Regions from separate parts of the Pseudaminobacter sp. Soil_N_29 genome, predicted to be linked through region 2. Evidence: predicted binding sites of a transcription regulator. Region 2 holds the regulator's gene; the other holds the start of a gene.
What was found. Region 2 encodes PhoB, which activates phosphate uptake and scavenging genes when phosphate is short. Its sites were predicted from a motif close to TGTCATNNANCTGTCAT; they were not measured.

Region 1: the regulator PhoB is predicted to act here: its motif matches at 2,022-2,038, upstream of AC3A4H_RS20430 (YdcH family protein).

The regions. Positions count from the first base shown of each region.
Region 1 is NZ_JBDGLC010000010.1:14,749-30,119, forward strand. Features, by position in the region: gene AC3A4H_RS20425 (potassium/proton antiporter) at 1-1,573, shown strand, start outside; gene AC3A4H_RS20430 (YdcH family protein) at 1,773-1,952, opposite strand; gene AC3A4H_RS20435 (YdcH family protein) at 2,185-2,388, shown strand; gene purE (5-(carboxyamino)imidazole ribonucleotide mutase) at 2,590-3,087, shown strand; gene AC3A4H_RS20445 (5-(carboxyamino)imidazole ribonucleotide synthase) at 3,084-4,172, shown strand; gene ykgO (type B 50S ribosomal protein L36) at 4,370-4,495, shown strand; gene AC3A4H_RS20455 (tetratricopeptide repeat protein) at 4,592-5,182, shown strand; gene pyk (pyruvate kinase) at 5,241-6,677, opposite strand; gene AC3A4H_RS20465 (DUF1036 domain-containing protein) at 6,674-7,162, opposite strand; gene AC3A4H_RS20470 (N-formylglutamate amidohydrolase) at 7,406-8,203, shown strand; gene AC3A4H_RS20475 (DUF1244 domain-containing protein) at 8,215-8,523, shown strand; gene AC3A4H_RS20480 (DUF2312 domain-containing protein) at 8,649-8,909, shown strand; gene AC3A4H_RS20485 (IclR family transcriptional regulator) at 9,081-9,866, opposite strand; gene AC3A4H_RS20490 (TRAP transporter large permease) at 9,939-11,255, opposite strand; gene AC3A4H_RS20495 (TRAP transporter small permease) at 11,276-11,845, opposite strand; gene AC3A4H_RS20500 (TRAP transporter substrate-binding protein) at 11,853-12,848, opposite strand; gene AC3A4H_RS20505 (aminopeptidase) at 12,920-13,903, opposite strand; gene AC3A4H_RS20510 (MmgE/PrpD family protein) at 13,912-15,276, opposite strand; gene AC3A4H_RS20515 (NAD(P)-binding domain-containing protein) at 15,280-15,371, opposite strand, start outside.
Region 2 is NZ_JBDGLC010000009.1:192,241-207,611, forward strand. Features, by position in the region: gene AC3A4H_RS20115 (ATP-binding cassette domain-containing protein) at 1-733, opposite strand, end outside; gene AC3A4H_RS20120 (sugar ABC transporter permease) at 748-2,097, opposite strand; gene xylF (D-xylose ABC transporter substrate-binding protein) at 2,356-3,399, opposite strand; gene AC3A4H_RS20130 (ROK family protein) at 3,590-4,825, shown strand; gene phoB (phosphate regulon transcriptional regulator PhoB) at 4,843-5,532, opposite strand; gene phoU (phosphate signaling complex protein PhoU) at 5,552-6,265, opposite strand; gene pstB (phosphate ABC transporter ATP-binding protein PstB) at 6,313-7,137, opposite strand; gene pstA (phosphate ABC transporter permease PstA) at 7,155-8,474, opposite strand; gene pstC (phosphate ABC transporter permease subunit PstC) at 8,471-9,937, opposite strand; gene AC3A4H_RS20160 (PstS family phosphate ABC transporter substrate-binding protein) at 10,009-11,046, opposite strand; gene AC3A4H_RS20165 (PAS domain-containing hybrid sensor histidine kinase/response regulator) at 11,246-14,515, opposite strand; gene AC3A4H_RS20170 (hypothetical protein) at 14,713-14,973, shown strand; gene AC3A4H_RS20175 (LysR family transcriptional regulator) at 14,979-15,371, opposite strand, start outside.

The sequences.
Region 1 (15,371 bases), on a different contig from region 2:
GCAAGCCGGCATGCCGGCCCTGACGCTGGCCACTGTCGGCGTGGCTCTGACCTCGATCATCTTCGGCGCGATGAGCCGCTACCTGACTGGGTTCAGCTGGATGGAATCCTTCCTGCTCGGCGCCACCGTCGCCTCCACCGACGCGGCGGCGGTGTTCTTCCTGCTGCGCGCGGGCAACATCAACCTGCGCGAACGTGTGCGCTCGACGCTCGAAATCGAATCCGGCACCAACGACCCGATCGCCATCTTCCTGACCCTGACGCTGGTCGAGCTCATCGCCATCGGCGTAAATCCAGAGGCTCAGGTACTTTTCACCGATCTGGTGCTGGGCTTCTTCGTCACCATGGGCCTTGGTGCCGCCGTCGGCATGCTGGGCGGCTTCGCCATCGTGCGCCTGGTTGAAAGGCTCAATCTCGACCGCGGCCTGATGCCGATCTTCGTGCTGACCCTGTCGCTGCTGGTGTTTGCCGCCGCCGGCGCCATCGGCGGCTCGGGCTTCCTGGCGGTCTATCTGGCGGGCATGGTTGCGGGCAATTCCGACATGCGGGCCCAGGCCGCCGTCAAGCGCTTCCAGAGCGGCATGTCGTGGCTGGCCCAGATCATCATGTTCCTGGTGCTGGGCCTGTTCGCCACGCCTTCGCAGTTTCCCGCCATTCTTCTCGGGGCGATCGCGCTCGGCCTGTTCCTGATCCTCGTCGCGCGCCCCATCGCGGTATGGCTGTGCCTGAAGCCATTTGCGCTGCCCCCGGCCGAGGTCGCCTTCATCTCCTGGGTCGGCCTGCGCGGGGCGGTCTCCATCCTGCTCGCGATAACCCCGCTGCTGGCCGGACTGGAGCATGGCCGCGCCATCTTCAACACCGCCTTCATCATCGTGCTGGTCTCGCTGGTCGTGCAGGGCTGGACGGTCGGTCCCCTCGCCCGCCGGCTCGGCCTGATCGTGCCGCACCGTGCAGGGCCAATCGAGAAGGTGGAGCTGGAACTGCCGGGCTCGGCCCACCACGAACTGCTGAGCTACCGTGTCGTACCGGGCAGCCCGGTTCTGCGCGGCGAGCGCCTGCCGCGCTGGGCCCGCCCCTCGCTGGTGGTGCGCGACGGCGTTTCGATGAAATTCCCCGACTTCGGCCGCCTGGTTGCCGGCGACCGGGTCTACATCTTCGTCTCCGACCGCTACCCGGCATTGCTCGACCGGCTGTTCACCAGCCGCGTCGACGTGGATCCGGAGGATGCCGAATTCTTCGGCGCCTTCGCGCTAGACCCGGACCGGCCGGCTTCCGAGCTCGAGGCCGCCTATGGAACCGGCCTGTCGGAAGACGAAATGAAGATGACCATCGGCGAGTTGCTGCTGGCGCGCTTCGGCGGGCATGTCGAATACACCGACCGCCTCACCCTCGGCCCCATAGAGCTCATCGTGCGGGACATCGACGAAAACGGCCGGATCACCGGCGTCGGCCTGTCATTCGAACCTACCCAGCCGCAGCACCTGGTGCCGGAAAAACTGCGCGAGTACGCTCGCTGGCTCCTTGGACGCCCAAGCGCCCGCCCCGCAGGAACCAAGGCCCAAGGCGAGGCGTAGCCGCGGCGACCGGCCCACGCGCCTCCAAGTTGCTGCGGCGCAGACCTGCAGCGCTCACCCAAGTTCCAGAGGTTTGCGGGTTGTTTTTTCGGGGTTTAATTCGGTCGCGGCGTGGAGAAATTGCTTCCCTTGGCCCGGCGGCAGGGTGCTGCCGCCGGAGTGTAGAACGCGCCCGCTAGCGCGTCGGATGAAAAAGCCTTCAGTGCGTCGTCGTTGTCGCCTTCAGTTTTTCAATCTCGTCCTTGATTGCCAGCTTGCGTCGCTTGAGAGACGCGATTTCAAGATCGTCAACCGACGGGTGGCTCATCGCCGTGTCGATTTCGCGATCGAGATCGCCGTGCTTCCGCTGCAACTCTTCAAGATGGGTGGCAAGAGACATGATTGGTACTCCCGTTCTGGTTTCCTCGATCATACCGCCACAGGGCGCTCCCACCGCCGGCATTGCTCTGTGACGGTATGATGACAGTGTGCCACCAGATCGCCTGCATGTCGAATGCGGCGTGGTAGCATTTCCTGAAAGCTTGAAATGTGGTATGAAGGCTGCATTGGTGGGTGGCTGCGTCCAGCCTGCCCGTCAGCGCTTTAGCGCCATATTTTGCAGACGGTAGGACATGTCAGACCAGGAACAGACCGAAATCCGTCTTGAATTTGCAAAGCTGAAGCAGGAGCACGCCGATTTCGACGCGGCGATCAACGCGATGATTGCGACTGCGTGCGATCCGCTGCAGATACAGCGCATGAAGAAGAAGAAGCTGCAGCTGAAGGACAAGATGTCCAAGCTGGAAGACAGGATCATTCCGGATATCATCGCCTGAGGGCACGGTGCTCTCCGGCGGGCGAGCTTCCGGGCCAATACCACGCCGCCAATCGCCCGAGGGGTCCAACAGGCACATGGCCTGAGCTGACCGCGGCAATTTCGTTTCCGGCCGTGAAGCGCTTGCGGGAGCGGCGGCATTTCGTTAATGCCCCGGTACGCTGACTTCCAGCAGGCCAGTTCGACAACCGGAGGCCAGACATTGGACAAGGGACGCGCCGACGTCGCTATCATCATGGGCAGCCAGTCCGACTGGGCAACCATGCGCCACGCCGCCGAGACGCTTGCAGCGCTAGGCATTTCCCATGACAGCCGCATCGTGTCTGCGCATCGCACGCCGGAGCGCCTCTACGACTTTGCCCGCGGCGCGAAAGCTGAAGGCTTCAAGGTGGTGATCGCAGGCGCGGGCGGGGCCGCCCATCTGCCCGGAATGACGGCGGCGCTGACCCCGCTGCCAGTGTTCGGCGTGCCGGTGGAATCCAAGGCGCTGTCAGGCCAGGACTCGCTGCTGTCGATCGTGCAGATGCCGGCCGGCATTCCGGTCGGCACGCTGGCCATCGGCAAGTCGGGCGCGGTCAATGCCGCCCTGCTCGCCGCCGCGGTGCTGGCGCTGGGCGACGAGGCGCTGGCCGCGCGGCTGGATGCCTGGCGCGCCGAACAGACCGCCAAGGTCTCGGACCGGCCGGTGGAGGAATCATGACCGCCCCGCTCCCCGCAGGCTCGACGATCGGCATCATCGGCGGTGGCCAGCTTGGCCGCATGCTGGCGATGGCCGCCGCCCGGCTGGGCTACCGCACCATCGTTCTGGAGCCGCAGGCGGACTGCCCGGCGGCCCAGGTCGCGAACCACCAGATCGTCGGGGCCTATGACGACGCGGTCGCCTTGCGCGAGCTTGCCCGCCGCTGCGACGTGGTGACCTACGAGTTCGAAAACGTGCCCGTGAACGCGGCGCAGGTGCTGGCCGAAACGGTGGCGGTGCTGCCGCCGCCGCGCGCGCTCGACGTGTCGCAGGACCGGCTGACCGAAAAGACCTTCCTCAACGGCATCGGCCTGCGCACGGCGGATTTTCGCGCCGTGGAAGCTGACGAAGACCTTGGCGCCGCCCTGCGCGACTTCAAGGGCCTTGGCATCCTCAAGACCCGGCGCATGGGCTATGACGGCAAGGGGCAGCGCGTGTTCTGCAATGCCAGCCCCGACGAAGCCAGCGGCGTCTTCAAGGCCATGGGCGGCGTGCCGCTGATTCTCGAGTCCTTCGTGAATTTCGAACGGGAGGTCTCGGTCATCGCCGCGCGCGGAAGCGACGGAGCCCTCTGCGCCTACGATCCGGCCGAGAATGTCCATCGCGACGGGATCCTGCACACTTCTACCGTGCCCGCCGGGGTCGGCCTTGGCGTAGCTGCCGCAGCCAAGCAGGCCGCCTTCGCCATTCTCCAGGCGCTGGATTATGTCGGGGTCATCGGCGTCGAATTCTTCGTGCTGGCCGACGGGTCGCTGCTCGTCAACGAGATCGCGCCGCGCGTGCACAATTCCGGACATTGGACGGAGGCCGCCTGCACGATCTCGCAATTCGAGCAGCACGTGCGCGCCGTTGCCGGCCTGCCTTTGGGCCTCGCCGCCCGGCATTCGGACTGCGTGATGGAAAACCTGATCGGCGATGAGGTGCAAAGGGCTGCGCAACTGGCTCACGAGCCGAACCTGATGCTGCATCTCTACGGCAAGGCCGAAGCGCGGCCGGGCCGCAAGATGGGGCATTTCACCCGCCTGGGCCCGCTGACGGAAGCCTGATCGCACCGCCAACGCGGCCGGTTGGGCAGCGGCGTTTTGCCAATTTCGGCAACCATATGCGATGCCGGATGATTCATCGCGGGGCGCGGTTGACAGGATGGCGGAACCTCGTCTATGAGCTTTTCACAAATTCGGACGCGCTCTCGGGCGCGTCTTTCAATTCGGCCGGTCAACGGCCCAGTTCGACGGATCAGACCATGAAGATCAAGAATTCGCTCAAGGCCCTCAAGGCCCGCCATCGCGACTGCCAGCTGGTTCGCCGCAAGGGCCGCGTCTACCTCATCAACAAGACCGCCCCGCGCTACAAGGCGCGCCAGGGCTAAGCCCGGGCCGGAAGGCTTCGCGCTTTCCGAGACGGCTTGCCCGTTTCACGCGAAATTCAATTTGACGTTCCCATGCCGAAGGTTAAATCCTTGGGCATGCGGAGCGTTTTTGCATTCTGTATCGGCTTGGCGTTGATCGGCGCGTCTGGCGCTGCTCAGGCGCAGTCGGCCGCACCTCACCGCGACACCCCTCCCCTGGCCAAGGCCGAAACCAGGCTCGACACGCTGTTTGGCGCCCTGAAGCGCGAGCGCAACGAAAAGGCGGCCGAGCGCATCGCCGCCCGCATCCAGGAACAGTGGAACAAGTCCGGCAGCGCGTCGATCGACCTGATGATGCAGTGGTCGCAGAAGGCCATCCAGGCTCAGAAATTCGACGTCGCGCTCGACTTCCTCGATGAAGTCGTGACCCTGGCGCCGAATTACGTCGAGGGCTGGAACCGCCGGGCGACGGTGCATTTCCTGATGCAGAACTATCGCAAGTCCATGGCCGACATAGACCGGGTGCTGCAGCTTGAGCCGCGCCATTTCGGCGCCCTGGCCGGTATGGCACAGATCCTGGAATCGACAGGCCGCAAGCAGCTGGCACTGCAGGCCTGGCAGAAGGTGCTCGACATCTATCCGATGCAGCGCAGCGCGCAGGAGAAAGTGTCCAAGCTGTCAGAAGAACTGGCCGGCGAGGCGATCTGACCGGCGAACCGGCCAAGACCACCCTTCCGAACTCCAGATACGGCGTCAGAGCGACGGCTCAGGCGCCGCCACGCCCCTCCGCCCCCACATAGGCTATGCGCAGCATGTTGGTGGCGCCCGGCGTGCGCAGCGGCACACCCGCGGTGATGATGATACGGTCGCCGGGGCGGCCGAAGCCTTCCTCATAGGCGATGCGGCAGGCGCGGTTGACCATGTCGTCGAGATCCTGGGCATCCTCGGTGACCACGCAATGCGTACCCCAGACCAGCGACAGCCGCCGTGCGGTTTCCACGACCGGCGACAAGGCGATGATGGGCACCTGCGGCCGCTCGCGCGCGGCACGCAACCCGGTCGTGCCGGAAGAGGTGTAGGTGACGATGGCCGACAGCTTCAGCGTTTCGGCGATCTGCCGCGAGGCCAGCGAAATGGCGTCGGCGCCGGTCGCTTCCGGCTCGGAGCGCTGCGCGTTGATGATGGTGGCGTAAGTGGGGTCCTGCTCGACGCGCTGCGCGATCCGGCTCATCGTCGCGACCGCCTCGACGGGATATTCCCCCGCCGCCGACTCGGCCGAGAGCATGATCGCATCCGCCCCTTCGAACACGGCCGTCGCCACGTCCGAAACCTCGGCGCGGGTCGGCACCGGGGCAGAAATCATCGATTCCAGCATCTGCGTGGCGATTACCACCGGCTTGCCGGCGCGCCGCGCGGCCCGAGTGATCTGCTTCTGGATGCCGGGCACGGCTTCCAGCGGCATTTCCACGCCGAGGTCGCCGCGCGCCACCATCAGCGCGTCGGACAATTCGATGATCTCCGCAAGGCGTAACACGGCCTGCGGCTTCTCGATCTTCGACAGGATCAGGGCACGGCCGCGCGCGATCTTGCGCGCCTCGGCAAGGTCCTCCGGGCGCTGGATGAAGGACAGGGCGATCCAGTCCACGCCCTCGGCCAGAACCGCATCCAGATCAGAACGGTCCTTTTCCGTCAGCGCGCCGACGGGCAGGTCCGTGTCGGGCAGGCTGACGCCCTTGCGGTCTGAAATCCTGCTGCCGGCGACAACCGTGCAGGTGATCGACCTGCCGTCGCAGGCGACCGCGCGAAGTTCCAGCCGGCCATCATCGATGAGCAGGCGATGCCCCGGCTGTACCGAGGCCAGGATCTCCGGGTGCGGCAGGCAAACTCGCGTCGCGTCGCCGGGCTTTGGGTCGTCGTCCAGCGTGAAGGTCTGGCCGATCTCGAGCATTTCCTTGCCATTGGCGAACTTGCCGACGCGCAGCTTCGGCCCCTGCAGGTCGGCCAGGATGCCGATTGGACGCCCAAGTTCAGTCTCGACCGCCCGAATGCGGCGGACGAGCTCGCGCATGAGGGTGTGGTCGGCATGGCTCATATTGATGCGGAAGACGTCGGCTCCCGCCTGGAAGAGGCTTTTGATCATGGCCTCGGAGGAGGAGGCCGGACCAAGCGTTGCGAGGATTTTTACCTTTCGGCTGCGTCTCATTGAGAATTGGTTCCCGTGACGGCGGCGGCGCCGTCCGTTGCGGGTTCGTCGGTCAGTTGGACCATCCAGCTTGCCTGCTCGCCCGTATCATATTCCTTGAAGCCTGCGCGCTGGAACCCGCGGGCGACGCAATCGGTCACGCCAGCGATCTTGAACTCTTTTTCGGCAACGCACATGGTTATCGGACCGTCCCAGCGCCCACCGCGCTCGGCATCCTCTGCATAAAGATAGTAAAACCGCGATGACAAGGGCCCCTCGATCAGTGTCTTGCAGGTGGAGCCTTCGATATGCCACCAGCCTTCCGTGACCCAGCCCGCCTTGGCGCGGTAGCCGATGCCGACGCCAACCAGGTTCTGCGTGGCATTGCACACCCGGAAATCGGCGTGCGCCGTGCTTGCAGTCGCGACGAAGAACAGCGGCACGAGGAGGGAGAACAGCAACGCAGCCCACGCAGAATGAATGCGCGGTGCCACGGCAAAACTCATCCTCGACCCCCTCTTGCTTCGTATCGGCATGTCCAGGTGCTCCTTTTCGGCAAAGTCCGGGCGCATGTCAACGCGCCGTCGGCCGGAATCCAATCGATTTAGATGTATGTGAGCGGCAGGTTTGGTCGCGCAGACAAGGTTTCGGCCACAACATTGACCAAACAACGACATTGCATGCAGCCTGACTTCGTGGAATGACCAGCCTATCCCATCAACACCGCCAGACGGGACAGTTGCAAGCCCATGACTCGATCCGCAGTTTTTGCCCCCTTCGAAATCGTCGAGGGCGACCGCAAGCGAGGCATCGTCCTGTTGGCCGACCATGCTAAGCGCGACCTGCCCGACGAGTATGGCGACCTTGGCCTGCCGCCTGCCGAGTTCCAGCGCCATATAGCCTATGACATCGGCGTGGAGCAGCTGACGAGAAGGCTCGCCGCGCTGCTCGGCGTGCCGGCGATAATGGCCAATTTCTCGCGGCTGCTGATCGATCCCAATCGCGGCGAGGACGACCCGACGCTGATTCGCCAGCTCTACGACGGCACGGTGGTGCCCGGAAACTATCCGATGGCGCCCGAAGAGCGCGAGAAGCGGCTCGAGAAATATTACCGCCCCTACCACGATGCGGTCGGAGCGATGGTGGCGTCGGTGGCACGGGAAACCGGCAAGGCGCCTTTCCTGCTCTCCGTCCATTCCTTCACGCCGGTCATGCAAGGGCACACCCGGCCGTGGCATGTCGGCCTGCTGTGGGACCGCGACGACCGCGCGGTGCGGCCGCTGATCGAACTTCTGGCGCAGGATAGAACCCTGATCATCGGCGACAACGAGCCCTATGACGGCGCGCTGCGCGGCGACACCATGTTCAGGCACGCCATTGTCAACGGCTACGCCCACGCGCTGATAGAGATCCGTCAGGACCTGATCGCCGACGAGGCCACTGCCGACGACTGGGCGGCGCGGCTGGCACCCATTGTTGACGCCATCAACGATCGCCCCGATATACATCAGGTAAAGCAATTCGGCTCGCGCACCGGGCCGCTGTGACGGAGGCCGCCATGGCAGAACTGAGCAACGACCAGCAACGCGACTTCGAGGCCGCCGCCTTTCGCAGGCTGGTCCGGCACCTGCGCGAGCGCACCGATGTGCAGAACATCGACCTGATGAACCTTGCCGGCTTCTGCCGCAACTGCCTCTCCAACTGGTATCGCGAAGCCGCCGAGGAGAGCGGCGTGGCGCTTACCAAGGAAGAGTCGCGAGAGATCGTCTACGGCATGCCCTATGCCGAATGGCAGGCGAAGTACCAGACCGAGGCCTCCGACGCGCAGAAGGCCCGGTTCGAGGCAAGCCGGCCGAAGGATCACTGACGGCCTCTCGCATTTTCCGGACGATTGTGTTGCCATTCCGCCCTTGACCCCTCAGGACGGGTAAGGCATCGAACGGCTACCCATACGCCGCGCCGAGTCGCGGCTTTTTCATCCGGAGCATAAGAATGGCCGACGAGATCACCGAAACCAGCCAGACCGTTGCCGCGGGCCAGCTGCGCGCGTTCATCGAGCGCATCGAGCGTCTTGAGGAAGAGAAGCAGACCATCGCCGACGACATCAAGGACGTCTTTGCCGAGGCAAAAGGCACCGGTTTCGACACCAAAGCGCTGCGCACCATCATCCGCCTGCGCAAGAAGGATGCAGCCGAGCGTCAGGAAGAGGAAGCAATCCTCGACCTCTACAAGGCCGCGCTGGGAATGGAGTGAGGCCGGGCGGCGCACATCCATTGAGCGCGTCCCGGAAGCTGGCTACTGGTGGACGGTGTATCGTCAATAGCGGTGGGCGACGCAGTGGCTGAAGGCCAACAGTCGCTGGGGTGAAGCGCAGAGCTGCCCCCGCCTTTGTGCGGCCCCGGCCCGCTGCACGCCTTTACGCAGCTAGCGAGAACGAAATCCGATAGATGCGCTGAACTCCGCGGCCTGCTCGATTAACGAGGTCGCCAGAGCCTTTTCCTTTCCGGGGTCGAAGCGGATTTCCGGAACTGTGATGCAAAAGCTTCCGATGACGGTGGCACTGCCGTTCCTGACTGGGGCCCCGATACCGACGGCACCACTCAATTTCTGGCTGCGCGTCAGTACGTAGCCGCGATCCCTGATTGCGTCGAGTTCCGCTTTCAGGATTTCCCACGCGGGTGGAGGAGCACCGGTTGCGGGTGAGCGGTCACCCTTGGCTGCGATGGCACGCTGCTCTTCTTCCGGGAGGAAGGCGAGGATCGACCTTCCCGTCGCGCCCCATAAAACGGTATGCGGAACGTACAGCTCCATCTCGTAGCGCAAGGGGTGCAGCGAGTTTACAGCTGCCATGACGCTGACCTGATGGGTTGCCGGAAGGTAGGCAACAAACATGCAGGCCTCTCCGCACTGGGCGACGATCCGTTCCAGGTAGGGAAGCGTAAGGTCCCGGAACCCCTTCTTGTAGCTGAGAAGCGAACCCAGCCGCTCGAGGTCGATGCCTGCACGATAGCGGGATGTCTTGGGGTCCTTGGCGACCATCCCTTCCTGCATAAGCACCCGCAGCAGGCGATGCGTGGTGCTTGCGGGCAGATCCAGATGGCTTGCCGCGTCCTTGATCGAGATGTCGCTCTCTATCTCCGCCAGCAGACGGATGAGTTTCACACAACGAACGATCGGTCCGTCAAGACGTGCAGCATCTTTCGTGGTCATACGGCAGCCTGCGTTCAACTCAGTAGAACTTGCCGACCTTTGTTCAGGGTCGGCAGATTGTTGTCAAGAAAATCAGCGGGGACCAAGCAGCAAGTCGGGCAGCCACAGGCTGATCTGCGGGAAGATGATGAGGACGATCAGCATCAAGCCCAACAGCAACGTGTAGGGCAAAGCACCCTTCACCACATCGATCATCGGCTCGCCCGAAATCGCCTTCACAACAAAGAGGTTCATGCCGACCGGCGGGGTGAGCAACCCGATCTCGGTGTTGACGACAAAGATGATGGCGAACCAGACCGGGTCGTAGCCATAGGAGGTGATCACCGGAAACAGCAGCGGAATGGTGATGACGGTCATCGCCGCGCCGTCGAGGAACATGCCCAGGAACAGCAGCAGCAGCATGATCCACATGATCACCATCCAGCCAGGCTGGCCGGTGCCCTGGATCAGATCGACTAGGTCCTGCGAGATGCCGAGCATGGTGACCGCGCGGCCGAGGATGAGGCCGCCGAGCAGGATCGTCCCGATCATGGTGATCGAGTAGATCGAACGGACGGCGGCCCGGTGCACGCCCTTCCAGCTCAGCCCCTTGAGCACGTAGACGCCGATCAGCATCGCGGAGAGGGCGCCGAGAGCGGCGGCTTCGGTCGGGGTGACCACGCCGAAGAAGATGCCGCCGAGAACCGCCGCCATCAGCACGATGGCCGACCAGATCTGGCGCAGCGACGCCCAGCGTTCCACCCAGGTCACGTCTGGCGTGTCGACCGGCGGCGCCTTGCGCTCTTCCGCATGCGACACGATCATCGTGTAGACGATGAACACCGCCAGGATCAGCACGCCTGGAACGACACCCGCCATGAACAGCCGGGCAACCGACGTTTCGGTGAGTTCGCCATAGATGATGAAAGCGGTGCTCGGCGGAATGAGGACGCCCAGCGTGCCGCCGGCGGCAACCGCGCCCATGCCTCGCTTGACGTTGAGGCCGCGGCGCTTGAACTCGGGAATGACGACGCCGCCGATGGCGCCGGCAGTCGCGACGCTCGATCCGGAAAGGGTCGAGAAGGCGCCGCAAGCCGCAAGGGCTGCATTGTAGAGCGCCCCAGGCATCTTCGAGAACCACTTGTCGGTGAAGTCGAGCAGCTTCGGCCCCATGCCGCTCTCGGTGATGTAGGCGCTCATCAGCATGAAGAGCGGGATGGCGAGCAGGCTGGAGCTGGACAGGTGGAGCGCTGCGCCGGAAGTCAGCGACAGCCAAGCGCTGGTCCCCCCGGTTGCCGAGAACAGGCCAAAAATGCCCGTCATGCCAAGGACATAGGCGATGGGAATGCCAAGCAGCAACAGCGCAATCAGACCGGCGGTCGCCAGACCGGCAGTGATACCGATATTCATTTTGTATCTCCGTGAGGCGATCAGTCTTGCGTGGTCAGATCACGGGTTTTCGCCCGGGAAATACGGCGCGCGAGATGAAGCAGAAGAATAAGAATCAGAAGGCCGCAGCCGATCGGAATCACCGAGGCGATCGGCCAGAGCGTGATGTATGGTTGGCTCGGCGTAGTCGTTCCCTGCGCGAACATCTGGGCCGTCGCCACCCAGCCCGACCACCCGAGAAGGCTGAGATAGAAGATGCTCGCGACAGGCACGAGATAGCCGGCGATCAGTTCCTTGGCGCGATCCGGCAGCGCCGACAGCAAGAGGTCGACGCGGACGTGCCCGCCGACGATATGGGTGCCGGCGAGACCGAGGAACACCACGATCAAGAGCGAGAAGCGGGTCGCTTCGGAGATGAGCGTGAACCCGCCTCCGACCGTGTAGCGATAGGCGGCATTGACGACGAGGGCCACCGCCGCGATCTGGAGGATGAGCGCAGCCACATGCACTGCCCCAGTTGCGATCTTCTCCAGTGGGTTCTGTCCAATCGGTTCGATCGTATCGTCCGAGTGACCTGAATTGTGAGACATTGGGAAGTCCTCGTCGTCCACCGATGCGTCAGCGCGCCGCTTCTACGATCTTCAGCACGTCGTCGAGAATTGGCAGCGTCACCCTGTAGTCGTCGTAGACCGATGCAACGGCCGCCTTCAGGGCAGCCTTCTGCTCAGGTGTGGTGACCTGGACGTTGACCTTGCGCTCTTCCCAATCTGCGAAGCAGTCCTTGGATTCGACGCGCTCCATCAGTTCCCACTCGAATGCTTCCATTTCGGATGCCGCGTCCAGCACGACCTTCTGCTGTTCCTCGGTCAATCCCTTCCAGACATCGAGATTGAGGCCGAGGCTCTCGATGTCGTTCTTGAGCGAGACGACGGAAGCATAGGGCGCCTGCTCGAACCAGGAGCGGCCGATATGGGCAACGCAATTGGTGACGATGCCGTCGACGACGCCGCGCTGCAGGCCCTGCGTCACTTCAGTGGTGGGCAGGCGCACGACGTTGGCTCCCAGAGCGGTCAGCACGGCGTCGGATACGCCGCCGACGCCGCGGATCTGGGCGCCGACGAAGTCCTCCGGATTGGTCAGGAATTTCGACTTGTGGAAGACCTGGTCGTTGCCCTTCGGGAAGAAGCTCAACAGCTTGATGTTCTTCGCCTCGTACCAGCCCGAAACCAGCTCGCGCAGGCCGCCGTCGACCGCACGCTTGTAGTGGCCGTAATCGTCGAAAAGGAACGGCATCGTGATCGCTCCCAGTTCCGGGATGTCACCTCCCTGGAAACCGCCGATCATGTTCGAGGCGCTGACGGAGCCGGTCGAAACCGCCGAGAAGGACTCGTCGCTGCCGATCAGCGTGCTGCCTGGAAAGACGCGGACCTTGATGTCGCCGTTGCTCAGTTCCTCAACGCGCTTGGCCCAGAGATTATAGCCGTCGCCGATCGGCTGCGTGCTCGGATATTGGTGTGCCAGTGTCAGCGTGACCGACTGGGCCAGAGCGGCACCCGATGCAATGAGCAGCGCGGCGGCACCGGCGGCAAGAGTGGCAAGCAGTTTACGTGTCATGGTTGGATTTCCTCCGCCTGTATTGGTGCGTCGGAGCGCCAGTGGCCCTGGCGCTCCGATAGTTTTGGGACTTAGTCGACGAGTATCTTGCCCTGGCTGGACACAACGACGCCGTCGACTGTGATTTCGGGTTTGCTGATGACGCCTTCTAGCCGCAGCTTCGCGTGGCAGGTGCCGCCGAGCGTGACGGTATCGCCAAGGCCGATATGGGCCGTGCCATACATCTTCTTGTCGGTACGCATGGAGCCGACAGGCTTCACCTTGGGGTTCAGGCCGAGGGCGATCTCTGCGGGCGCGTTGTAGCTTCCGGCATCGCCATGCGTCGCAAGGATGTTCTTCCAGACGTCAGCCTGTGCGCCGCCCTCGATCTTGGTGACGAAGCCCTTCTCGATCGTCAGGATGATCGGCTCCTTGAGCGCGCCGACCGAGTGCGCCGTCAGGTCGAACACCACCCGGCCCTCGCCGGTGCCCTCAACCGGGCAGATGTGGGTCTCGCCATCCGGGAACGCGCATCCGCCGCCGCCGTTCTCGCGCATCTGGAACACCTTGCCGGTGATCGCGCGGCCGGGACGGCCCTCGATGCTTGCGGTCAGGTCGGTGCCGTTCGGGCAGGTGACGCGGATAGTCTTTCCGTCGCTGAAGATCTTCTCGACCTTCTTGCCGAGCACATTCATCGCCGGGTAGTCGGCTCCCGCCGGACCGTCGGGGTTCAGCATCGCCGTCGTCAGTTCTTCCATCAGCAGGTGACGCTTGCCAATTTCCAGCAACTCGGCGTTGAGCGGCGAATGCGCCAGAGCCGTGCTGGTCAGGTAGATCACGAGGTCGGTGTCGGGGTCCTTGGCGGCCGAGCAGATCGCGCTGGTCGGGTTCAGCGCGTGGGTTGCGCGCGGCGACATCATCGCGATCGTATATTCGATGCCCATGGTGCCTGCGGCAGCGGCGAGCGACTGCCAGAGCACCGTTTCGATCGCCGTGTCGGTGACGATCAGGATCTTGTCGCCCGGCTTGGCGTTAAGCTCAAGCGGCGTGCGCAGGATTTTGACAAGATCGATCATTTGTACGCTCAAGACTTCACTCCGTATGTATCAGGTGCATGGTCATCCCCGGCATTGGCCGCATCTGGCAGCCAGCCTTCGATTCCGAGGCCCGGCGTCCGGCCGCGCAGCGGGAACGCATGGCCGCTCCACCGCTCGTAGACCGAGAGGCAGCCGGCAAGCTTTTCTCTCAGCGCATCCGGCGCGGGCGGGTCGAGCGGAGAGCCCGGAAGCGCCGCGCGAACGAAACGCCGCTGGCCGCCCGACGGCATTTCGATGGTCAGCGTCACCTGGCCGAACTCGATATCGCCGCCGCTCGGCTGCGTCTCGTCCTCGACGATCTCCAAGCGCTCCATCAGTTGCGTCACTTTTGCCTCGCCCACCCCGCTGTCAGTAAAGTCGGCAAGGGTCGGCGTGCCGCGCAGAAGCGCCACCGCAAAGGGATAGGTGGCTGAAAATTTCGCCTGCATCCCGTCACGAGGGCGGTTGTGCTTCAGGAGACTGATGCTGGAGGCGGGCACGCTGAGCGTGTAGCGTGCGCCAGGTTGCAGGGCTTCGTCGCCGAGCGCGGCGCGCGCGTCCAGCGCGATGCCGACAAGACGATGCGATGCATAGCAGCAGGGAAAGAGCTTGACCGAGATGAGGTCGGGCCGAAGCTCGAACGCGTCATCTCCGGGGGCTTCCTCGCCGTCGCCTGCCCCATAGAGACCGGGATAGCCACGCTCTGAAAACACCGTGCGAGAGCCGGTGACGCCGGCCTGCGCAAGCCGGGCCGCGCGATAGCCTGCGGCGGCGGCAAACCCCGCATGGGCCGGCTTGGTCTGGGTCGAGAAATTCGCCTGAAGCCCGCTCGACAGCGATGCCGCGATGGCGAGCGCGTTGGCCATCTGCGCCGGCGCGAGGCCGGCCAGGCGCCCGCAGGCAGCGGCAGCGGCAAAAGTGCCGATCGTGCCGGTGCCGTGAAAGCCCTTGTGGTAGTGGCCGGGACCGACACGGCGCGCAACTGCCTTGGCGGCAATAAGCCCGGCTGCAAACGCCGCGATGACTTCGTCCGGATCGTCATCGCCGTGGCGCAGCACTGCCGGCAACAGCACGGTGCTGATATGCGCCATGCTTTCAAGGTAGACGTCATCGAAATCGAGCGCATGCGAGGCGACGCCGTTGACGAGGATCGCCGCTTCTGCGCTCTCGCAAGGTTCTCCGGACCAGGTGCGCGGCCCGTTGCCGCCATAGGCCGCGAGGACGTTGCGGGTGACGGGCTCGGGAAAGCCGGCGGCCGCAACCGCAATCGTGTCGGCCATGGCGCGCGCGATCAGATGGCGCTGCTCCGGGGGCGTGACGATGGCGGGCTCGAGTACCGCGTTGCACAGGCGGTCGAGAAAGTCGTTCGACATCGTCTAGTTGTTCCTGTTGTTCAGCCTGGCGTTGTAGATTGCGTGTGCGAGTGCGATATCGAGCGCGGTGGTTCCCTGAACGATCGCCATGGCGA
Region 2 (15,371 bases):
CGAGAATGATCATGCCGAGCACCTCGTCCTTGGTAACGTCGTGCGTGCGTGCGGTGCCCACGACCTGCCCGTTCTTCATCACGCAGACGCGGTCGGCGAGGTCGAAGACATCGTGGATGTCGTGGCTGATCAGGAAGATGCCGATGCCGTCGGCCTTGAGCTGCCTGACCAGTTCGCCCACCTGCGCCGTTTCCTGAGGCCCGAGTGCCGCCGTCGGCTCGTCCATGATCAGGATGCGGGCGTTGAACAGGATCGCCCGCGCAATCGCCACCGACTGGCGCTGGCCGCCCGAAAGCTTGCTCACCGGCTCCTTGAAGCGCTGGAAGCGCGGGTTGAGCCTGCCCATCACCTTGCGCGCCTCGGCCTCCATGGCCACGTCGTCCAGCGTGCCCCAACCGGTCCTGAGTTCCCGGCCCAGGAACAGGTTGGCGGCGGCATCGACATTGTCGGCCAGCGCCAGCGTCTGGTAGATCGTCTCGATGCCGTATCTCTTGGCATCGCGCGGATTGCCGATCGCCGCCTCCTCGCCATTGACGAGGATGGTGCCGGCATCGCGCCGGTAGGCGCCCGACAGGATCTTGATCAGCGTCGACTTGCCGGCGCCATTGTGCCCGAGCAGCGCCACCACCTCGCCCGCATGCAGGTCGACCGAGGCATCGTCGACGGCGCGGATGCCGCCGAAGGCGATGGAAATGTTCCTCAGTTCCACGAGGGGAGTGCGCATCTGGTCCATCATGCCCTCCGGTTTCACTGCACGCGCCGGCGGTAGAGCGTGTCGAGCCACACGGCCGCGACCAGCACGATGCCGACCACGATGTTCTGCAGCGGCGTGTCCATGCCCAGAAGCACCATGCCCGACTGCAGCGACTGCATCAGCACCGCGCCCAGCATCGCGCCCGCCACCGTTCCGACCCCGCCCGAAAGCGAGGTGCCGCCGATGACCGCTGCAGCGATCACCAGCAATTCGTCCAGCGTGCCCTGCGCATTTGTGGCCGCGTTCAGCCGCGCCGTGGAGATCGCCGCGCCGATGGCCGCCAGGAAGCCCATGAGCATGAAGATCTTCATCGTCACCCAGCGGGTGTTGATGCCGGCCAGTTCCGCCGCCTCCGGGTTGCCGCCGATGGCGAAGACATAGCGGCCGAAGCGGGTGCGGGTGGCGATGAAGGTCATGATGATGCCGGCCGCGATCGCGATCAGCACCGGAATGGCGATGCCATGGGCGATGAACAGCCCGCCATCGGGAATGGCGATGTTGTTGGCCTCGGCATATTTCCTCACCGTGCCGCTCGGCCACGGGTAGGAATTGGCCACCCAGACGGCCAGCAGGATGACGAGGCAGGCGACAACGCCCAGAAACATTTCGGCCCAGACCGGGCGCAGCGGAAAGCGGAAGCGCTTGCGCTGGTTGCGGCCCGAGACCAGCATCAGGATCACCGCCGCGCAGGCGACGAGGCCGACGACCCAACTCCAGGTCGCGCCAATCGCGCCTTCCGGCCCGCCGCCCATCAGGCGGAAGGTGGCGTCCATCGGCGCCACCGTCTGGCCGCTGGTCACCCACCAGGCCGCGCCGCGCCATACCAGCAGCCCGCCCAGCGTGACGATGAAGGCGGGCACCCCCAGATAGGCGATGATGAAGCCGTGCAGCGCCCCGATGGCGAGGCCGACAGTCAGGCCGGCCGCCAGCGCGATGATCCAGATCGACGGATCGCCGAGCGAATAGCCGGCGAAGCGCGGCAGGACGATCGCCTGGGTCACCCCCATGATCATGCCGCATACGCCCAGGATCGAGCCGACCGAGAGGTCGATGTTTCGCGTGACTATGACCAGCACCATGCCCGTCGCCATGACAGCGACCGACGAGGACTGCACCGAAAGGTTCCAAAGGTTGCGCGGGGTCAGGAACAGGCCGTTCGACAGTATGTGGAAGCCGATCCAGATCAGCAGCAGCGCGCCGACCATGCCCAGCATGCGCGTGTCGAGTTCCGTCGCCTGCAGGAAACGCCCGATGGCCCCGGCCTCCGAGGCTCGCGCCCGGTCCGCAAGCCCGTGCCCGGCGGTGTCCTGCGCCGCGGGTTCCTGCGTTGTCACTTCGGTCATGACACCCTCCCGCCCGGTCCGGTCTTGCGCCGGTCTCAGGACATCATCCTAGCGCACGCCCTTGGAAACACGGAATCGATTTTCCGGAGAGGCACTTTGTACGAACTGAATGCCGCGCGCCTGACCGGGCATGCGGCGGCGAATGAAACGCCGCGGTTTCTCCTCAAACCGCGGCGTCCAACGAGCCGGACAGCGGCAGGCGGCCGCGTCTTGCCCGCCCCGTGCGGAACCGAACGAGCCTTGTGGCAAGCGTCCGGCCTAGTCGCAGGCTGCGACCGACCCCGCCTTCACGCCCTGGCAGACCACGTCCTTGGAAACCCAGCCGGCGTCGATGACGACGTTGAGGTTGTCCTTGGTGATCGGCATCGGCTTGAGGAAGACCGAGGTCATCTCGACCTTGTTGGGGCCATCCGACCACTTGGTCGCGTTCGGGATCTCATCCATCTTCTTGCCGTCGGCGAGCTGCGCCGCGATCTCGGCCGCGGCCTTGCCCAGCTCACGCGAATCCTTCCACACCGACACGGTCTGCGTGCCGAGCGCGATGCGGTTGAGCGCGGCATGGTCGCCGTCCTGGCCCGAAACCGGCACCGAGCCGGCCAGGCCCTGTGCCTCGAGCGCCGCCACCGCGCCACCGGCGGTGCCATCGTTGGAGGCCACCACCGCGTCAACCTTGTTGTCGTTGGCGGTCAGAAACTGCTCCATGTTCTTCTGGGCGTTGGCCGGCAGCCAGCCGTCGGTATAGGCCTCGCCGACATTCTTGATCTTGCCGGCGTCGATGGCCTCCTTCAGCACTTCCATCTGGCCGGCGAAGAGGAAGTCGGCGTTCGGGTCGGCGCCGTTGCCCTTGATGAAGACGTAGTTGCCTTCGGGCTTCACGGCATAGACGGCCTTGGCCTGCAGGCGGCCGACTTCCTTGTTGTCGAAGGTCAGGTAGAAGGCATCCTTGTTCTCGATCAGGCGGTCGTAGCCCACCACCGGAATGCCCTCGGCCACGGCCTTCTCGACCGCCGGCCCGATGGCGCTGGCGTCCTGCGCCAGGATGATCAACGCGTTGGCGCCCTGCGAGATCAGGCTTTCCACGTCGGTCAGCTGCTTGGCCGCCGAGGACTGGGCGTCGGCGGAAATGTATTTGTCGCCCGAAGCTTCGAGGGCGGCCTTGATCGCCGCTTCGTCGGTCTTCCAGCGCTCCTCCTGGAAGTTCGACCAGGAAACGCCGATGATCTTGTCCTTCGCCTGCGCCACGCCTGCCAGCGACACCGACAGCGCGACACCCGCCAGCAAGGCGGTTGCAAACATCTTCATGATTTCCTCCCTGCGCCCCCTCCAGGGCGCGATGACGATGGCCTGGGGCCCTTGTCGAGGCTATTATTTCGAACCTCGAAAAAATAGTGTCGTAACCCTGAAGTTCTGTCAACATCCCGCCGAAGGTTGACGCGGCGCACGCGAACTGGAATCTGCGCAGCGCAACAAGGCTCCGGGAGGAAATGCCGAAATGCCGGTGGCGATCCGTCACGACGATCTGCGCAAGCGCAACCGCGCCATGGTCATCGCGGCCGTGCGGCGCGCGGGCCAGCCGTCCCGCACCGAGATCGCGGGGACCACGGGCCTCAGCCATTCCACCATCTCGGCCATTTCCGCCGACCTCATCGCCGAAGGCATCCTCGCCGAAAAGGCGGCTGAAGCCGCAAGCTCGAAGCGCGGCCGCCCGCAGGTAGCGCTCGGCCTCGCCCCGGAAGCCGCCGAAGTCATCACCGTGGTGCTGTCGCTCAATTTCCTGTCGGTCGCCGTGGTCGATTACGCCGGGCAGGTGGTCGCATCGGAAGAGCGCCGGCTGGAGACGCTGGCCACCGGGCGCGAAGCGCTGCTCGGCGACTGCGTCGCCATGGTGCGCCGGCAGGTCGAGGCCCGCCGGGCCGCCGGCCATCGCGTGCTGCGCATCGGCATGGCCGTGCAGGGCATCACCGATGCCGGATCGCGCATGATGCTGTGGTCGCCCATCACCCCGCACGCGGATCTCGAATTCGCCGACCGGCTCGAAGCCGCCACCGGCATCCCCGCCACCGTGGAGAACGACTGCAACATGATCGCGGTGGCGCTGCGCTGGCGAAAGCCAGAGCGCTACCGCAACGACTTCATCGCCATCCTGCTCTCGCACGGCATCGGCATGGGAATGGTGTTGAAGGGGGAACTCTTCACCGGCACGCAATCGTCGGGCTGCGAGTTCGGCCACATGATCCACCGGCCCGATGGCGCGCTGTGCCGCTGCGGCCGTCGCGGCTGCGTGGAAGCCTATGCCGGCAACTACGCCATCTGGCGCAATGCGCGCGGGGAAAGCGAGGACCAGGCGCCGCTGGCCGACATTTCGGACGAGGAGATACGCGCCATGGCCGACAGGGCGCGGGCAGCCGATGGACCGGAGCGCGAAGCCTTCCGCATCGCCGGCGAAGCCATCGGCTTCGGCCTCGGCAGCCTGTTTGCGCTGATCGACCCCGCGCCCGTCGCGCTGGTCGGCATCGGCGCGACCGCCTTCGACCTCATCGAGCCGGCGCTGCGCTCAGCTATCGACAAGACCGCGGGCGGCCAGCACAACAAGGCGATCTCCTTCGACACCTTGCCGAACGAACGGCCGCTGATCCGCGAAGGCTGCACAATGAACGCCCTCACCTTCGTCGACCGGGAGATCTTCGCGCCCGGCCCTGCCCTGATAAGCGCCGCGGGGGCGGCCTGAGCCGCGGCCAGCCGGGCTCAATCCTCCCGGATGGCGTAGCCCGAGCCTCGGATGGTGCGGATCACGTCCGGCAGGTTGCCGGGATTGATCGCCTTGCGCAGCCGGCCCACATGCACGTCCACCGTGCGCTCGTCGATATAGATCGTCTCGCCCCAGACATTGTCGAGCAGCTGCCCGCGCGAGAAGACGCGGCCGGGGTGGCGCATCATGAATTCCAGCAGGCGGAATTCCGTGGGCCCGAGCTTGATCTCGCTCTTGCCGCGATAGACGCGGTGCGCCTCGCGGTCGAGCATGATGTCGCCCACCTTCAGCACGCTGGACAGAACCTCGGGCTTGGCACGGCGCAGCAGCGCCTTCACCCGCGCCATGAACTCCGGCGTCGAGAACGGCTTGACCAGATAGTCGTCGGCGCCGGTGGAAAGGCCCCGCACGCGGTCGCTCTCCTCGCCGCGCGCCGTCAGCATGATGATGGGCAGGCGCTCGGTCTCGGGGCGCATCCTCAGGCGGCGGCACAGTTCGATGCCGGAGACCGCCGGAAGCATCCAGTCCAGCACCAGAAGGTCGGGCACGTTCTCCTGCAAGCGGATTTCCGCCTCGTCGCCGCGCGGCACGACCTCGACCTGGTAGCCTTCCGATTCCAGATTGTAGCGGAGCAGGACGCCCAGCGGCTCCTCGTCCTCCACCACCATGATTTTTGGGGCGATCATCACTTTTCCGGTCTCCCGCTCAGGTCGTCGATTCCGGCGCCGAAAGCGAGGTCTCGTCGAACTTCGGCCGGTTGGGCGGCAGCTGCTGGCCGGTCATCACATAGTAGGCGTTCTCGGCGATGTTGGTGACATGGTCGCCGATGCGTTCCAGGTTCTTGGCGCAGAACAGAAGATGCGTGCAGGCGGTGATGTTGCGCGGATCCTCCATCATGTAGGTCAGCAGCTCGCGGAACACTGAGGTGTACTTCACGTCGATGTTCTCGTCCGCCGCGCGCAGCGCCTTCAGGCCTTCGGGCTGGCGCGTCACATATCTGTCGACCACGCCGTTGATCTGCTCCAGTACCATGTCCGACATCGTCTCGATGGAATGGGCGAGGCTGCGGGGCGTGGCGCTCTCGCCCACGGCGCCGACGCGCTTGGCGATGTTCTTGGCAAGGTCGCCGATGCGCTCCAGGTCGCCGGCCATGCGGATCGCGCCCACCACGGCGCGCAGGTCCTGCGCCATGGGCTGCCGCTTGGCGATCAGCGTGATGGCGCGGTCGTCCAGCTCGCGCTGGCGCGCGTCCATCACCGCGTCGTCGGAAATCACCCGCTGGGCAAGCGCATTGTCGGAATTGACCAGCGCCCGGATGGCGCCACAGACCATGGCGCCGGCCAGATCGCCCATGTCCCGCAGCAGCCGGTCGATGTGCCCCAGTTCCTCGTCAAAGGACGTGACGGTGTGTTTGCCCATGATCATGTCTATGCAATCCTTTGTCCGGCGTGCGGATCAACCGCGGGTCAGCCAAACCGGCCGGTAATGTAGTCCTGCGTGCGCTTGTCGTCGGGGTTGGTGAACATCTTGTCGGTGTCGCCCTCCTCGACCAGCTGGCCCAGATGGAACATGGCCGTGCGCTGCGATACGCGCGCCGCCTGCTGCATGGAGTGGGTGACGATGACGATGGTGTAGTTCTGGCGCAGCTCGTCGATCAGTTCCTCCACGCGCGCGGTGGCGATCGGATCGAGCGCCGAGCACGGCTCGTCCATCAGGATCACCTCGGGCGAAACGGCAATGGCGCGGGCGATGCACAGGCGCTGCTGCTGGCCGCCGGAAAGCCCGGTGCCCGGCTCGTTGAGACGGTCCTTCACCTCGTTGAACAGGCCGGCCTTCTTCAGGCTGGTCTCGACGATGGCATCCAGGTCGGCCTTCTTGCGGGCGAGGCCGTGGATGCGCGGGCCATAGGCAACGTTCTCGTAAATCGACTTCGGAAACGGGTTCGGCTTCTGGAACACCATGCCCACGCGGGCGCGCAGCTCCACCACGTCGATGCTCTTGTCGTAGATGTCCTGTTCGTCCAGCGTGATCTGGCCGGTCACGCGGGCGCTGTCGATGGTATCGTTCATGCGATTGAGGCAGCGCAGGAAGGTCGACTTGCCGCAGCCCGAAGGCCCGATCAGCGCCGTCACCTGGTTTTCGCGCACGTCGAGGTCGACGTCGAACAACGCCTGCTTGTCGCCATAGAACACGCACACCTTGCGGCCGCGCATCTTGATGATTTCCTTGGGCGTACCGTTCATCTTGTCGTTCACCGCGTTCTCGAGTGCCACTTCCGTCATGATGTTCATACTAAAGCATCCTTCGCCTACCAGCGCCGCTCGAAACGCCGTCGCAGCACGATGGCCGTGATGTTCATGGCCATCAGGAACACGAGCAGGATGATGATGGCGCCCGACATGCGCTCCACGAAGGCGCGCTCGGCCTCGTTGGCCCACATGTAGATCTGCACCGGCAATGCGGTCGCCGGTTCCAGCGGCGTCGCCGGATAGTCGGCCACGAAGGCGACCATACCGATCAGCAGCAGCGGCGCCGTCTCGCCCAGCGCGCGCGCCAGGCCGATGATGGTGCCGGTGAGGATGCCCGGGGTTGCCAGCGGCAATATGTGCTGGAACACCATCTGCATCTTGGAGGCGCCGAGGCCAAGGGCGGCCGAGCGGATCGAGGGCGGCACGGCGGCGAGGGCGGCACGGGTCGCGATGATGATGGTTGGCAGCGTCATCAGCGTCAGCACCAGGCCGCCGACCAGGGCGGCCGAACGCGGCAGGCCGAGGAAGTTGATGAACACCGACAGGCCGAGCAGGCCGAAGACGATCGACGGCACCGCGGCCAGGTTGTTGATGTTGACCTCGATCAGGTCGGTCAGGCGGCTCTTCTTGGCGAATTCCTCGAGATAGATCGAGGCCGCCACGCCGATGGGCAGCGCCAGCAACAGCACGATCACCATCATGTAGAACGAGCCGATGATCGCCACGCCCATGCCCGAGGTTTCCGGCCGGCTGGAGGCGCCGAAGGTGAACAGGCCCTTGTTGAAATGCTCGGCCAGCGAACCGTCGGCGGCAAGCTGATTCATCCATGCCACCTGCTGGTCGGAAACCTTGCGCCGGCTTTCGTCCACCGAAAGGTCGATCTGGCCCTTGAAGGCGGAATCGATGTTGGCGGCAACGAGGATGTCGACATTGCGCGTCGTGCCGATGACCGACGGGTCGTCCATAACCACCGCGCGCAACTGCGCCCGCACGCCGTCCGAAAGGAAACCCTTGAGCTTGCGAATGGCAGCCTTGTCGTGCGGGTCGATGCCCAGCTTCGCCACAAGCGCGCTTTCGGCCAGCTTGGGATAGTTGGCCGTGATGAGCACGTTCGGGTCGGTCGCGCGCTTGCCTTCGGGGTCGATGACCTTCTCGTTGAAGGTGATCGGCAGCGTCACCGTCGTCTGCCAGAAGGCGGTGTAGCCCTTGGAGACCACGGAGGTCAGCATCACCGCCAGGAACACCAGGCCGATGGAAATCGCCAGCATCCCATAGATGCGGAAACGACGCTCGGCGGCGTAGCGGCGCTTCAGGCCGATGTCGCGGCGCGGGCGCGCAACGGTGCCGCTGGTAATGCCGTTCAAGGGAATGTCGGTCATTCGTACTGTTCCCGGTACTTGCGCACGATGTAGAGCGCGAAGATGTTCATCACCAGCGTCAGGGCAAACAGCGTGATGCCGAGCACAAAGGCCACCAGCGTCTGCGGCGAGTTGAACTCAAGGTCGCCGGTGAGCTGGTTGACGATCTTCACGGTGATGGTGGTCATCGCCTCGAACGGGTTGAGCGTCAGGTTGGCGGCCACGCCGGCGGCCAGCACCACGATCATGGTCTCGCCGATGGCGCGCGAGGCAGTGAGCAGGATGGCACCCACGATGCCCGGAAGTGCGGCCGGCAAAATAACCCGCTTGATGGTTTCCGAGCGCGTCGCGCCGAGCCCCAGCGAGCCGTCGCGCAGGGCGCGGGGAACCGCGGTGATGATGTCGTCGGAGAGCGAGGAAACGACCGGGATGAGCATCACGCCCATCACCAGGCCGGCGGTCAGGATGCTCTGGGCCTGGATGAAACTGGTGCCGCCAGCAAGTGCCGCACTCAGGTCGCGCAGGAAGGGCCCGAGCGTCACCAGCGCGAAGATACCGTAGACGATGGTCGGGATGCCCGCCAGCAGCTCCAGCGCCGGCTTGACCGTGGCGCGCAGCCTGGGCGAGGCGTATTCGGCCATGTAGACGGCCGACATCAGCCCGACCGGCACGGCCACCAGCATGGCCACGAACGCGATGTAGAGCGTGCCGGCCAGGAGCGGGATCAGGCCGAACTGGCCTTCCGCCCCTCCCGAGCCCGCGGCCGCGAAGCGCGGGTCCCACACGGTGCCGAAGAAGAAATTGGAAAGCGGCACGCGCTCGAAGAAGTGGATGGTCTGGAACAGCATCGACAGAACGATGCCGATGGTGGTCAGGATCGCGATGGTGGAAGCGGCCAGCAGGCCCCACAGCACCACCGTCTCGACATTGTTGCGCGCCCGCGCGCGCAGGCGGATCTGCGAGAGGCCGAAGGCCGCACCGGCCACCGATAGCGCAAGGATCGCCACCGCGCCGACCATGCGCAGCATGTCCTGGGTGCGGTTGGCGTCCACCGCAATCGGGATCATGTAGTCTTGCGTGTCGGGCGCCAGCGCCACGCCACGCGCGGCCAGCAGCGGCTGCAATTCGGCAAAGCTGGCCGGGGGATTGGTCGCCATCGGCGCGTCGAGCCGGCGCAGGCCGTTGGCCAGGCTCTTGGTCAGGCCGGCGGCAAGCGTGCGGCTGGCAATGGTGCTCTCGGCCGTCTGCTCGGGCAGATGCCACTTGATCCGGGCTTCGACGTAGAGGTTGGAGCCGACGCCCCAGACGACGATCAGAAGCAGCGCCGGAAGCGTGGCAAGCAGGGCTGCCCACCAGCCGTGGTAGTGTGCGCGGGAGTGCGGCTTGGCCGTGCCGTCGTCCTGCGCAATGGCGCGCTGGCGCCCGACAAGGAAGGCGGCGGCGCCGACGACCAGCACGAGCGCAAAGACGAACATCAACGACATGGGCTACTCCGGGCGGACAGGCTGCCCCGGGGCGCGGTAGTCTGGCGCGCCCCGGGGCATCGGTGTTCTATTTACATGGTCTTGCCGGCATCGAAAGCCTCGCGCTGTTCCTTGCGCTCGGCTTCAGGGGCGGCGACCAGGCCATACTCGGCCAGCGGGCTGTCCGGGCCGACCATCTGGTCGTCGAGGAAGAAGTCGACATATTCCTTCAGGCCGGGCACGACGCCGAGATGCGCCTTCTTGACATAGAAGTACAGCGGACGCGACACCGGATACTCGCCCTTGGCGATGGTCTCGGTCGACGGCGTCACGCCGTCCACGGTGGCGACCTTCAGCTTGTCGGCGTTGTTCTCGTAGAAGGACAGGCCGAACACGCCCACGCCGGTCTTGTTGGAGGCGATGCGGGCCAGCGTCTCGGTGTAGTCGCCATCGATGTCGACAGCCTTTCCGTCCTTGCGCACGGCCACGCAGGTCTTGCCGGCAGCCTTGTCGTCCTGGCCGGCGGCCTTGATGGCCTCAAGCGCGCCGGTGGCCTTGCAGCCGATCGACAGCAGCTTCTCCTCGAACACTTCGCGGGTGCCGTGCTTCTCGCCCGGAATGTAGGCGGCGATATCCCAGTCGGGCAGGTTCGGGTTGACCTGGTTCCACTTGGTGTTCGGGTTGTCCACCAGCTTGCCGTCAACGACGATCTGGGCAGCCAGGGCCGTGTAAACGTCGGAAGGCGTCAGCGCCCAGTCCGGACCGTTGATGTCGGTGGCAAACACGATGCCGTCATAGCCGATCTTGACTTCCTGGATTTCCTTGACGCCAGCCTCGACGCAGGACTTCACTTCGTCTTCCTTGATCTTGCGCGAGGAGTTGGCGATGTCGATGGTGTTCTCGCCCACGCCCTTGCAGAATTCCTTGATGCCGGCGCCCGAACCGCCCGACTCGACCACGGGGGTCTTGAAGTTGGTGAAGGTCTCGCCAAAGTTCTCGGCCACGATCTTGGCGTAGGGCAGAACGGTGGACGAGCCGGCGATCTGGATCTGGTCGCGGGCGGCGGCAGTGCCGGCCGACGCGGCAATCGCGAGCGCGGCGGCGGAAGCCGTAAGGAAGTATCTGGTCATGAACCCTGACTCCTGTCGGAATTGACTTGCAACGCTTTTTTCGCGTCGCCAGTGGCCTTACCGACAGTTTGTAACAGTCACATGACAGTTTCGTGTCAGCCCGATTAAGTTGAAAAGCCGTCCCCTGGCCGCCTTAGCCGGCGGCTTTTCGACCCGCTTGCGTCTCCTGAAAAACCGCGCGTTGCCGGCGCGCGAAACGTCATCCCGCCGATCCGGCTGCGCAGCGTTCGGCGGCATCATCGCCGCCCCAGCGCTCCACCTTCGCCAGCAGCGCCTTGGGGCTGATCGGCTTGGCGAGATAGTCGTCCATGCCGGCTTCCAGGCAGCGCTCGCGGTCGCCCTTCAGGGCGTGGGCGGTCACGCCGATGATCGGTACCCGGTTTCCGGACGCCGCCTCCAACTCGCGGATCGCCGCCGTCGCCTCCAGCCCGTTCATCTCCGGCATCGAAACGTCCATCAGGATCATGCGCGGGTTCATTTCCTTGAAGGCGGCCACCGCCTTGCGGCCATTGCCCACGATCTCGAAGGCAAGCTCGGTCTCGTCGAGTATCTGGGTGAAGACAAGCTGGTTCACTTCGTTGTCCTCGGCGACCAGAATGTCGACGCGGTGGTCGGCGGCCCCCGCCCCGCGGTTGCGCTGACGCAGGCTGTTGGAAAGCTTTGCCGGCTCGGTGGTGACCACCGGCCCCGCCGCAACCGGCCCCGGTAGGCCGGGCGCGCCGCCGGCGCGCCGGCGCTGGATGGAAGTCACCAGCGCCTCCAGCAAGGTGGAGGAACGCGACGGCTTGACCAGCTGCGCGTCGATGGCAAGGTCGCGGTAGCTGGCGTTGGCCAGCGACTGGTCGACCGAGGTCAGCATCACGATGGGCGTGCGGGCAAGTTCCGGCGTCTGGCGAACGATGCGCGCCATGTCGGCGCCGGTCATGCCCGGCATCTGGTAGTCGAGCACGATGCAGTCCACCTGCACCCCCATGGCGGCGGCGGCGTGCAGCACCTTCAGCCCCTCCGCGCCGCTTTCGACCGCGCAGGCGTCGAAGCTCCACGACGTCATCTGCTCTATCAGGATAGCGCGGTTCACCGCGTTGTCATCGACGATCAGGATGCGCGCGCCGGTCACGTCCACCGGCGTCGCGCTGCGCCTTTCGGGCGCGCCGGCGTTTGGCAGCGCCACCGTGAACCAGAAGGTCGAGCCCTTGCCCTCGATGCTTTCCACGCCGATCTCGCCGCCCATCAGCGCCACCAGCCGCGAGGTGATGGCCAGTCCCAGGCCGGTGCCCTCGTGCCGCCGCGTGGAAGAGGCGTCGACCTGGCTGAACTTTTCGAAGACGAGCTTCAACTTGTCGGCCGGAATGCCGATGCCGGTGTCGGTCACGGCGATGTGCAGATGGGTGGCGCCATCCGCCGTCTCGCCGGTCACGTCGATCAGCACATGGCCGGCATCGGTGAATTTCACCGCATTGCCCAGCAGGTTGGTGATGATCTGGCGGATGCGGCCGACATCGCCCACGAACATGTCGCCCAGGCCGGGCGCCACGCGTACGATCAGCTCGAGGTCCTTTTCCTTGGCACGCGTCGACACCAGCGTGGCCACGTCCTCGATCGCCTCGGTCAAGTTGAACGGCGCCGGGTCCAGCACCAGCTGGCCGGCATCGATCTTGGAGAAATCGAGGATGTCGTTGATGATGGTCAGCAGCGCATTGCCCGACTTCACGATGATGTCGGTGAAGGTGCGCTGCTTGGCGTCGAGCTCCGACTTCGACAACAGCTCGGCCATGCCGAGCACGCCGTTCATCGGCGTCCGGATCTCATGGCTCATATTGGCCAGGAATTCAGACTTGGCGCGGTCGGCCAGAACGGCGCGGGTCTGCGCCTCCTGCAGTTCGTTCTCGCGCTCCTTCAGCTCGGAAATGTCGGTGCTGGAGCCGATCAGATGCACCGACCCGTCGCGGGAGACCAGCCGGCTCTTCCTGGCGATGAGATGGCGCATGCTGCCGTCGGGGTGGGTCAGCGTCTCCTCGGTCTCGCTTAGCCTGCCGGTGCGCAGCACCTCGAAATCGCGCTCGGCGAAACCGTCGCCCTCGGCGCCGAAGAAGTCGCGGTCGGTGCGGCCGATGGCTTCTTCCTTGGAGATGCCGCCGAAAGTGCACCACATCTTGTTGACGAATTCGAAGGCGAGATCGGCGTTCTTGACATAGGCCGACACCGGCAGCTCGTCGAGAACGTGCCGGTAGAGCTCGATCTGGGCCATGCTGTCGCGCAGCGCCTTTTCGCGCGTCTTCAGCTCGGTGATGTCGACGCGCACGCCGATATAGGTGCCGTCCTCCATGCGCATGTCGAAGGCCTTCGCCCAGCGACCGCTGGGGTCGACGCGCTCGTAGACCAGCTGCCTTGCATAGTAGCGCTGCAGATAACCGTCGATCCACGCCTCGCGGTCGGTGTCGTAGAGCCTGTCCAGCCTCTCGTCGCCGCTTTCGCGGAAATAGCCGACATCATGCGCCACCTCGATCGCCTCGCGCAGCGTGCGCCCGGGAACCCACACTTCGGCCATCGCCGGCAGCGACGATTTCAGCTTCTCGTTCGCCAGCACGAAGCGGTCGTTGCGGTCATAGATGATGACGCCGGCCGGCAGCGATTCCAGCACGTTGGCAAGGCGCAGCCGCGCCTCCTCGGCCTCGTCCTCGCGCGTCTTGATCTCGGTCACGTCGAAAAGGAAGCCGGCTACGTAGTTCTTGCAGCCCTCCAGGGTCACGCGGGTCTTGCGCACGATGCGCGTTCCCTGCCTGCTGTCGTGCTCGAAGTTCTGCTCCACCTCGAAGGGCTGGCCTGTCGCCAGCACGTGCCGCTCGGTCTCCTCGAAGCGAAGTCCGCTGCGCCCGCCGACGAACTCGCGATAGGTGCGGCCCAGCATCTCGCGAGGCCGACGGCCGTGCAGCGAGGCGTAGGCCTCGTTGACGAACACGTAGCGCAGATCGGAATCCTTGACGAAGATCGGGTCCTTGATGGCGTCCATCACCGCTTCGGCCAGCCGCGTCTTTTCCAGCATCTGGCCAAGCTGCTGCTCGCGCCGCTTCATTTCGCTGATGTCGTAGTAGGAAACCAGCCGACGACCGCCCGAAAGCGCGGTCACCGAATAGATCATGGTGCAGCCGTCGGCGCGCACGAATTCGCGCGGGGCCACGTCGCCGGCGCGGATTTCGGCGAGCCGGTGGGCGACATAGCCGTCCCAGTTCTCATCGGCGACTTCGTAGACTCCGGCGTAGCGGCTGATCTCCAGCAGCGCCTGGAAAGGCGAACCGGCGCCGACATCCTGCGGCGACAGGTTCCAGATCTTGTAGAACTCGTCGTTGACGATCTGGACGATCAGGTCTGCGTCGAGAAGCACGACACCCATCTTCATGGCATCGAGCACCCGCTTCAGATCGGATGACGTTCCGGGTCCGTCAGACCCCTCGGCGATTGCCATGTCCATATTGCGTCCCCCACCGCGCAACATCTTGGCCGGCTCGCCCTGCGACGGCCCTTTTGCCCGCATCGTGTCATGCAACGCTTAACGATTGACTAACCTTAACGTCGGGGTTTTCGCGCCGGCCCGGCGTTGCCGTTCGCGTCGGTCGGCCTAGCTTTCCAGGGGCGGGCAGCCCGCCCGCGCAATGGGGAGACTTGCCGATGCACGACACCAGGCCCATCGCAACCGCGCCGAAGAACGGCAGCAAGGTCCGCGTCTTCTGGACCGATGCCGACGGCCAGGAGAACGAATCCATCGCCCAGTACCGCTCGGCCGAGATGCTGAAGTCGCTGGGCGGCGATTGCGATGCGACCGATATCGGCTGGTGGGCCTTCGTCGATTCCATGACCCAGAAGAAGATCGAGCCGCATTCCTGGCAGCCGCCGAACAGCGAGGAAGAAGAAGAGGACGAGGATGAGTAGCCGCCTCAACCCTCCCGCGTGCGCGAAAAAACCTCGTGCTGCGAAAACCACTCCTTCGCCACCTCGATGAAGGCGCCCGCCGCCTTCGACAGGCGATGGCGCGCGTCATAGGCCAGGATGATGCGTTGCAGCGGCACCGGCTCGCTCAGCGGCTTGCAGGCGAGAGCCAGCCCGTCATAGCTGCGGTCGCCAGCGGGCCGCGTGTAGGAAACCGCCACCCCGAAACCGTTTGCCACCAGGCTGCGCTGCAGTTCGAAGGAGCGCGTCTTCGCCGCCACCGAAGGCGAGTGCCCATGGGCACGGAACAGGTCCAGCATGTGTTGCCAGCTATAGGGCTGGTCGGTCACGATCAGCGGCTCGCCGGCAAGGTCGGCGAGGCTCACCGTGGTCTGCCCCGC